Linked DNA regions of Pigmentiphaga aceris. The main gene of each other region encodes a partner of the protein of the gene in region 2 in a complex. Links are inferred from orthologs where the notes say so. Each region holds a gene or a part of one and is shown on either strand. Other genes may lie near its edges.

Region 1 (3,175 bases), 720 kb from region 2 along the record:
GAATGCACTGGACGACGCCACGCTGACCGATTCGCCGGCCGACCGTGCTGCCCTGCGCGAAGGTACCGGCATTCTGTTGCGTGCGCTGTACCCGGGCGCACCGCACATCACCCACGCGCTGTGGCAGGAGCTTGGCTTCGGCACGCGCATCGGTGATCTGATCGATGCACCGTGGCCGCAGGTCGACGAAGCCGCGCTGGTGCAGGACGAGATCGAGCTGGTGTTGCAGGTCAACGGCAAGATGCGTGGTTCGGTCACCGTGCCCGCAGCGGCCGACAAGGACGCCATCGAAGCCGCCGCCCGCGCACACGAGGCGGTCGAGAAATTCCTCGAAGGTCGTCCGCCCAAGCGCGTTATTGTGGTGGCCGGCAAACTTGTCAACGTGGTGGGATGATGGTCAAACGGTTTGAGATGGATCCGGCACGACGCACGGTGTTGCGCACCGCGCTGGCGCTCGGCATGACCGCAGCGCTGGCCGGTTGCGGCTTCGCGCTGCGCGGCCAGGCCACCCTGCCCTACAAGACGATTTACCTGGGTTTCTCGGGTAACAACGAACTTGGCGCAAACCTGCGACGCAACATCCGCTACACCTCCAGCACCGAAGTGGTTGATCGGCCGCAGGACGCAGAAGCGCTGTTCCAGATGATGAGCGAAGAGCGTCAGAAGATCATTCTGACGCTCGACGGTCAGGGTCGGGTACGCGACTACGAGCTGATCTACCGCGTGGTCTTCCGCGTGCATGACGGCAAGGGTCGCGAATTCATGCCGCCGACCGAAATCAGTCTGCGCCGTGAAATCTCGTTCAACGACAGCGCACTGATGGCCAAGGAATCGGAAGAACGCCTGATCTACCGCGAGATGCAGGCTGACCTGGTGCAGCAGATCATGCGTCGCATGGAAGCGCAGGGCCGCTGATTCATGGGTGTGTCATTACGCGCGGAGCAATTGGCTGCCCGGCTCAAACCGGGCGAGCCTTTGTCGTCGCTCTACACCGTTACCGGCGACGAAGCCCTGCTTGTCATCGAAGCCATGGATGCGCTGCGGGCGGCTGCGCGCGCGGCCGGCCACCTTGAACGTGAGGTGGTAGTCGCCGATGCGCGTACCGACTGGACCACGGTCCTGGCCGGTACGCAGTCGATGTCGCTGTTCGGTGAACGGCGCATTCTTGAGCTGAAGCTGCCGGGTGGCAAACCCGGCAAATCAGGCGGCGATGTCATTGCGCGTCTGGCGGCCGATTGCGGCACCAAACCGCCGGGCACCGCCGACTGCATCACGCTGGTGATGCTGCCGCGCATCGACAAGACCGGTCGCGCAACACCGTGGTTCACCGCACTGGCCGCGCATGGCGTGGTGGTGGAAGTACCCACCATTGATCGCAATGCGCTGCCGGACTGGATCGGCCTTCGTCTGGCAGCCCAGCAACAACGCGCCCGTGGCCCGGTATTGCAATGGATGGCCGAACGGGTCGAGGGCAATCTGCTGGCCGCGCATCAGGAAATCCAGAAGCTGGGTTTGCTGTATCCGGAAGGCGATCTGAGCCTGGAACAGGTGCAGGATGCCGTCGCCAACGTGGCCCGCTACGACGTGTTCACCTTGCGTGACGCAATGCTTGCGGGTGATGCCACGCGCGTGGTGCGCACGCTTGACGGCTTGCGCGCTGAAGGTGAAGCACTGCCGCTGGTGCTGTGGGCAGTTGGCGAGGAAATTCGCCTGCTGGCCCGCCTGGCCGAAGCGCGTGCACAAGGCCAGAACCTGAGCGCATTGATGCGCAGCCTGCGTTTCTTCGGACCGCGTGAGCGCCTGGCCGAACAGGTGCTTGACCGGGTGGCTCCAAACGCCTGGCCTGCCGCGGTTCGACATGCCCACGAAGTCGACAAGATGATCAAGGGTTTGTCGGTGCCCGGGCGCTTGGCAGACCCGTGGCACGAAATCACCCGACTTGCCCTGCGACTGGCCGCACGCCCGTCGCGCCAGACACCACGCCGACCTCCGCGCCCTGCAGCCTGACCGGCAGTTTTCCCAAAGCGCTTACACTCGGTAAGCGCCCGGCTCGGCCGCTTGATTTGCCGGCTTACTTGCCACCTCAATTGCCGCCACCCGCCGCCCTTTCCAACAGCAGACCCAGACACGTCCGCCGACGACCATGAAATCTCTCGACATCTCCGAATACATGACGCAGCTCGGTACGCGAGCACGCGCAGCATCGCGCGCCATCGCCCGAGCTGACGACACTGCCAAGTCAGGTGCCCTGCGCGCCATCGCACGTGGCCTGCAAGCCAATCGCGATGCCTTGATTGCCGCCAATGCAATCGACCTGGCGCGAGCCCGCGACAACGGCCTGGAACCCGCGATGCTGGATCGTCTTAAGCTGGACGACAAAGCCCTGTCGCGCATGATCGAAGGCCTGACCCAGATCGCCGGCATGCCGGACCCGATCGGTGAAATCACCGAGGTCAAGATTCGCCCCAATGGCATGCGTGTCGGCCGGATGCGTGTTCCGCTGGGTGTTATCGGCATCATCTACGAATCGCGTCCCAACGTGACCATCGACGCGGCGGCGCTTTGCCTGAAGTCGGGCAACGCGACGATTCTGCGCGGTGGCTCGGAAGCCATCGAGTCGAATGTGGCGCTGGGCGCTGTGATTCGGGCGGGATTGGAAGAAGCCGGCTTGCCGAGCGACGCAATTCAAGTGATCGAAACCACCGACCGTGCGGCCGTCGGTGCCTTGGTCACCGCCACGGAATACGTGGATGTGATCGTGCCGCGCGGCGGCAAACGCTTGATTGCGCGCCTGACCGAAGAAGCACGTGTACCGCTGATCAAGCACCTGGACGGCAACTGTCATGTCTACGTGGACAGCGCCGCAGACCTGGCACAGGCCCACACGATTGCGCTGAATGCCAAGACATATCGCTTCGGCATTTGCGGCGCGATGGAAACGCTGCTGGTGCATCAGTCGGTAGTCACCGATTTCCTGCCCAAGCTGGCTGCGGAACTGCGCGCCCGCGAGGTGGAATTGCGCGGCTGTGAACGCACCCGTGCCCTGTTGCCCGATGCTGCTGTCGCCACGCAGGAAGACTGGTTTACCGAATACGCCGCGCCCGTGCTGGCGATCAAGGTGGTCGACAGCCTGGACGAGGCCATCGACCATATCGAGTATTACGGCTCGCACCAC
Region 2 (3,317 bases):
CAATCCCGCCTTTGGGCGTTTGCCGTTTTGCTGGCTGCTTGGTGCTGGATGCGGTTCTCGGCATTCGGTGGTCACCGTCCTTGATCGCCACGCGGCTGGCCCTGGGGACTGGCTGCCCAGGTCGCCACGAAGCGGTTTCTCCGGCTTTCGATTCGGTAGGTTCTTCAGCTGCCTTTTACGGCAGCGCCACGCAAGAAAATTTGCGCATCTGCTTGGTGGTGGGGTGACTTGGAAGCGGGTGGCCGCGCACCAGGTAATGCGACGAAAAAGCGAGGCGCTGAAGGTTGGCGCTTTGAAGGCTGTGCACTAAACGTTCGGACTGATGATCGACGTTCGGGCTGGCGATGAACGTTCGAAGCGATGACGTGCGTTCGAAGCGGTAAAGAACGTTCAAGACGGCGCTGAACGGTAGTGAGCAGTGCTGAGCGCCGATGATGCTAAGCGCCTCGACCAACACAGCACAGCTGTTTTACGCAAATCAGCCGCCAGCGCCACGATCATCGCGGCCACTCTCCGCATGCCGGGATGCGGCGGCCACCCGCTTCGGTGTCACCCCACCACCAAGCAGACGCGCAAATTTTCTTGCGTGGCGCTGCCGTAAAAGGCTGCTGAAGGACGGTCCGAAACGTGAGCCGTTGACTCGCTTCGTGGCGACCTGGCCAGCCAAGTCCCCGGCTCCAGCCGGGCGGTGCTCAAGGATTGAATACGTCAGTACGGGGGAGCCGCGTCCAGCACCAATCAGCCAGAAAAACGAAAACCGCCCAAAGGCGGCATGCGCTTTTAACCAAACCGCTTTGAAGGCGCGGGTGGTGGGGCCGGATTGGCTGCCCTTCTGGACGAGGTGGAGGGCGGGAGTCCCGACGCCTAGGTCCAGCGGGGCAGACGAGCCGGCCCCACCACCCACGACTGGCAAAAGAACGCTACACCGTAACCAACGTACCCAGCGCTACACCCTGGCAACGGCATAAAAAACCCAAGCAGTCACCTCCCCCGTACAGCCTCAACCACGCGCAGCAGCGTTTCGTGGGCGAACAAGCGACCATTCAAAGGATGACCAGAAATACCCTGCTGCCGTTGCAACCAACGACCAAGCTCAGCAATCGACACCCGGCCAGCACTGGTACCGATACGCTCCAACGCACCCGATGCACTCGGGTAATACCGTGCACCCGCACCCGCCTGGATCAAGGCGATATCCACCGTCATGCGCTGCAAGGCGTCTAACCAGTGCGCGGGCGGCTGCTTTTCCAGCAGTTCGACCATTGCTCCGACATCCGGGCTGCGGCCGGCAGCCAGGGTATCGATCAGATCGCCAAGCCACACCGGGCGCGCCGGGATTTCAGCCTGGAAGCTGCGCCACGCACCCATTGGAGCACCACCGTTGGCGGCCAGCCGGCCGGCCGCATCGTCGGCACCTTGCGCAGTCAGCCATGCCAGCGCCACATCCGGCGCAGGCACCGGCAAAGGCAACCTACGGCAACGCGAAATCAAAGTCGGCAACAGTCGATCAGGCGCATTGCTGACCAACAAAAATACCGTAGCTGGTGGCGGTTCTTCCAGAATCTTCAGCAAGGCATTCGCCGACACCACATTCAGGCTGTCGGCCGGATACAGCACCACAACCCGCAAACCACCCCGGTGCGTACCGGTAGTAGCCCAGGCCTCCATCGCCCGGATCTGCTCAACCCGGATTTCCTTGGACGGGGCCTTCTTGGATGCACGCGCCACCACATCCACTGCGGGTGCCTCGCCATCCTCGTTCTCACCGGCTTCTTCGTCGCCCTCTTCCTGCGCCACTGCGTCTGGCCGGATACGTCGAAAGTCGGGATGGTTGCCGCTGGACATCCACACACAGGCCGGACACACGCCACACGCCAAGTGGCCGCGCGGCGATTCGCACAGCAATGCCGCTGCTGCCGCCCGGGCAAAATCGACTTTGCCCGTGCCAGCCAAGCCATGAATCAGCCACGCATGGGCAAACCGTTCACGCTGCGACAGCCATTGCTGCGCTGTCTGCGCATACCAAGGGGGAACCACCGCCAAGCTCATGCAGCCACCCAGGTGCGCAGCTCTTGGGCCAGCAATTCGCGGATGGCATCAATGCTCTGCGTACCGTCAATCACCCGGATACGGTCGGGCGATTCCGCTACACGCGTCAGATAGGCGTTGCGCGTACGCTCGAAGAACGCGTCGCTTTCCTGCTCGAAGCGGTCTGGCACACGTGCACGGCCAAGTCGCTCGCGTGCTACTGACAGCGGTACGTCGAACAACCACGTGCGATCAGGCTGCAAACCCGGATGCAGCCACTTTTCCAGCGCCGCCACCCGATCGCCGCCCAACTGCCGGCCACCGCCCTGATAGGCGTAGCTTGCGTCGGTGAAACGGTCGCTCAGCACCCAACGGCCTGCCGCCAGCGCAGGTTCAATAACCTGTTTGATGTGTTCGCTGCGGGCAGCAAACATCAGCAGAGTTTCGGTTTCCAGTGACATCGGCTGGTTCAAGACCATTTCGCGCAGCGTTTCCGCCAGCGGTGTGCCGCCCGGCTCACGGGTCTGCAACACATCGATGCCCAGGTCGCGCAGGGTCTGCGCAATCCAGTCTACGTGCGTGCTTTTGCCCGCACCATCCACGCCCTCAAGCGTCAGGAAGCGGCCACGCGGGCCGCCAGTTTCAGTCGACGACAGGGTCATGGCTTGTTGGTAGTGGGGTCAGTCTTGGGAGCTTCGGTCTTTTCAGCGTCGGCCTTGATGGCATCGCTTGCGGCAGCATCGGCAGCAGTTGGTTCACCTGCGGTTTCCACACCGGGCACCGCTTGCACCGGTGCAGATGCTGCGCGACCCGCCGCGCGCATCGCGGCGATGTAACGCGCAACCTGGCGGTTGTGCCCGGCCAAGTCTTCAGAGAAGGCGCTGGTACCGTCGCCACGCGACACGAAATAGAAGAACTTGTGCTTTTCGGGCTGAACCGCTGCCAGCAAGGCCTGGCGACCAGGCGCGGCAATAGGTGTGGGCGGCAGGCCGTTGCGCGTGTAGGTATTCCACGGCGTGTCGGTTCGCAGGTCACGCCTGCGCAAGTTGCCGTCGAAGGCGTCGCCCATGCCGTAGATCACCGTCGGGTCAGTCTGCAGCGGCATGTTGATGCGAAGGCGATTGGCAAACACGCCGGAAATCCGCTCGCGCTCGGTGTGCAGGCCGGTTTCCTTTTCCACGATGGACGCCATGATCAGCGCTTCGTAAGGCGTGCGCAGCGGCAAGTCGGCAGTACGCTTGGCCCAGATTTCAGCCAGTTCCTTCTTCTGCGCACGGTAGGCGCGACGA

The links.
Region 1: the proteins of holB (region 2) and holA are in contact, whole or in part, in a cryo-EM structure (PDB 8GIZ), measured with the Escherichia coli proteins. The link is inferred for Pigmentiphaga aceris from one-to-one orthologs.

Annotation. Positions count from the first base shown.
Region 1 is NZ_CP043046.1:3,922,127-3,925,301, forward strand. Bases 105-2,962 are described here. They hold holA (DNA polymerase III subunit delta), read left to right. Parts: upstream 105-918; coding sequence 919-2,007; downstream 2,008-2,962. Other genes in these bases: leuS (leucine--tRNA ligase), read left to right, coding at 105-394; FXN63_RS17005 (LPS-assembly lipoprotein LptE), read left to right, coding at 412-915; FXN63_RS17015 (glutamate-5-semialdehyde dehydrogenase), read left to right, coding at 2,144-2,962. In the rest of the region: more of leuS, read left to right, coding at 1-104; more of FXN63_RS17015, read left to right, coding at 2,963-3,175. UniProt on the Escherichia coli protein: Part of the beta sliding clamp loading complex, which hydrolyzes ATP to load the beta clamp onto primed DNA to form the DNA replication pre-initiation complex.
Region 2 is NZ_CP043046.1:3,200,321-3,203,637, forward strand. What follows is about bases 16-3,015. They hold holB (DNA polymerase III subunit delta'), read right to left. Parts: upstream 2,050-3,015; coding sequence 982-2,049; downstream 16-981. Other genes in these bases: FXN63_RS13900 (hypothetical protein), read right to left, coding at 176-454; tmk (dTMP kinase), read right to left, coding at 2,046-2,690; mltG (endolytic transglycosylase MltG), read right to left, coding at 2,687-3,015. Also shown: more of mltG, read right to left, coding at 3,016-3,317. UniProt on the Escherichia coli protein: Part of the beta sliding clamp loading complex, which hydrolyzes ATP to load the beta clamp onto primed DNA to form the DNA replication pre-initiation complex.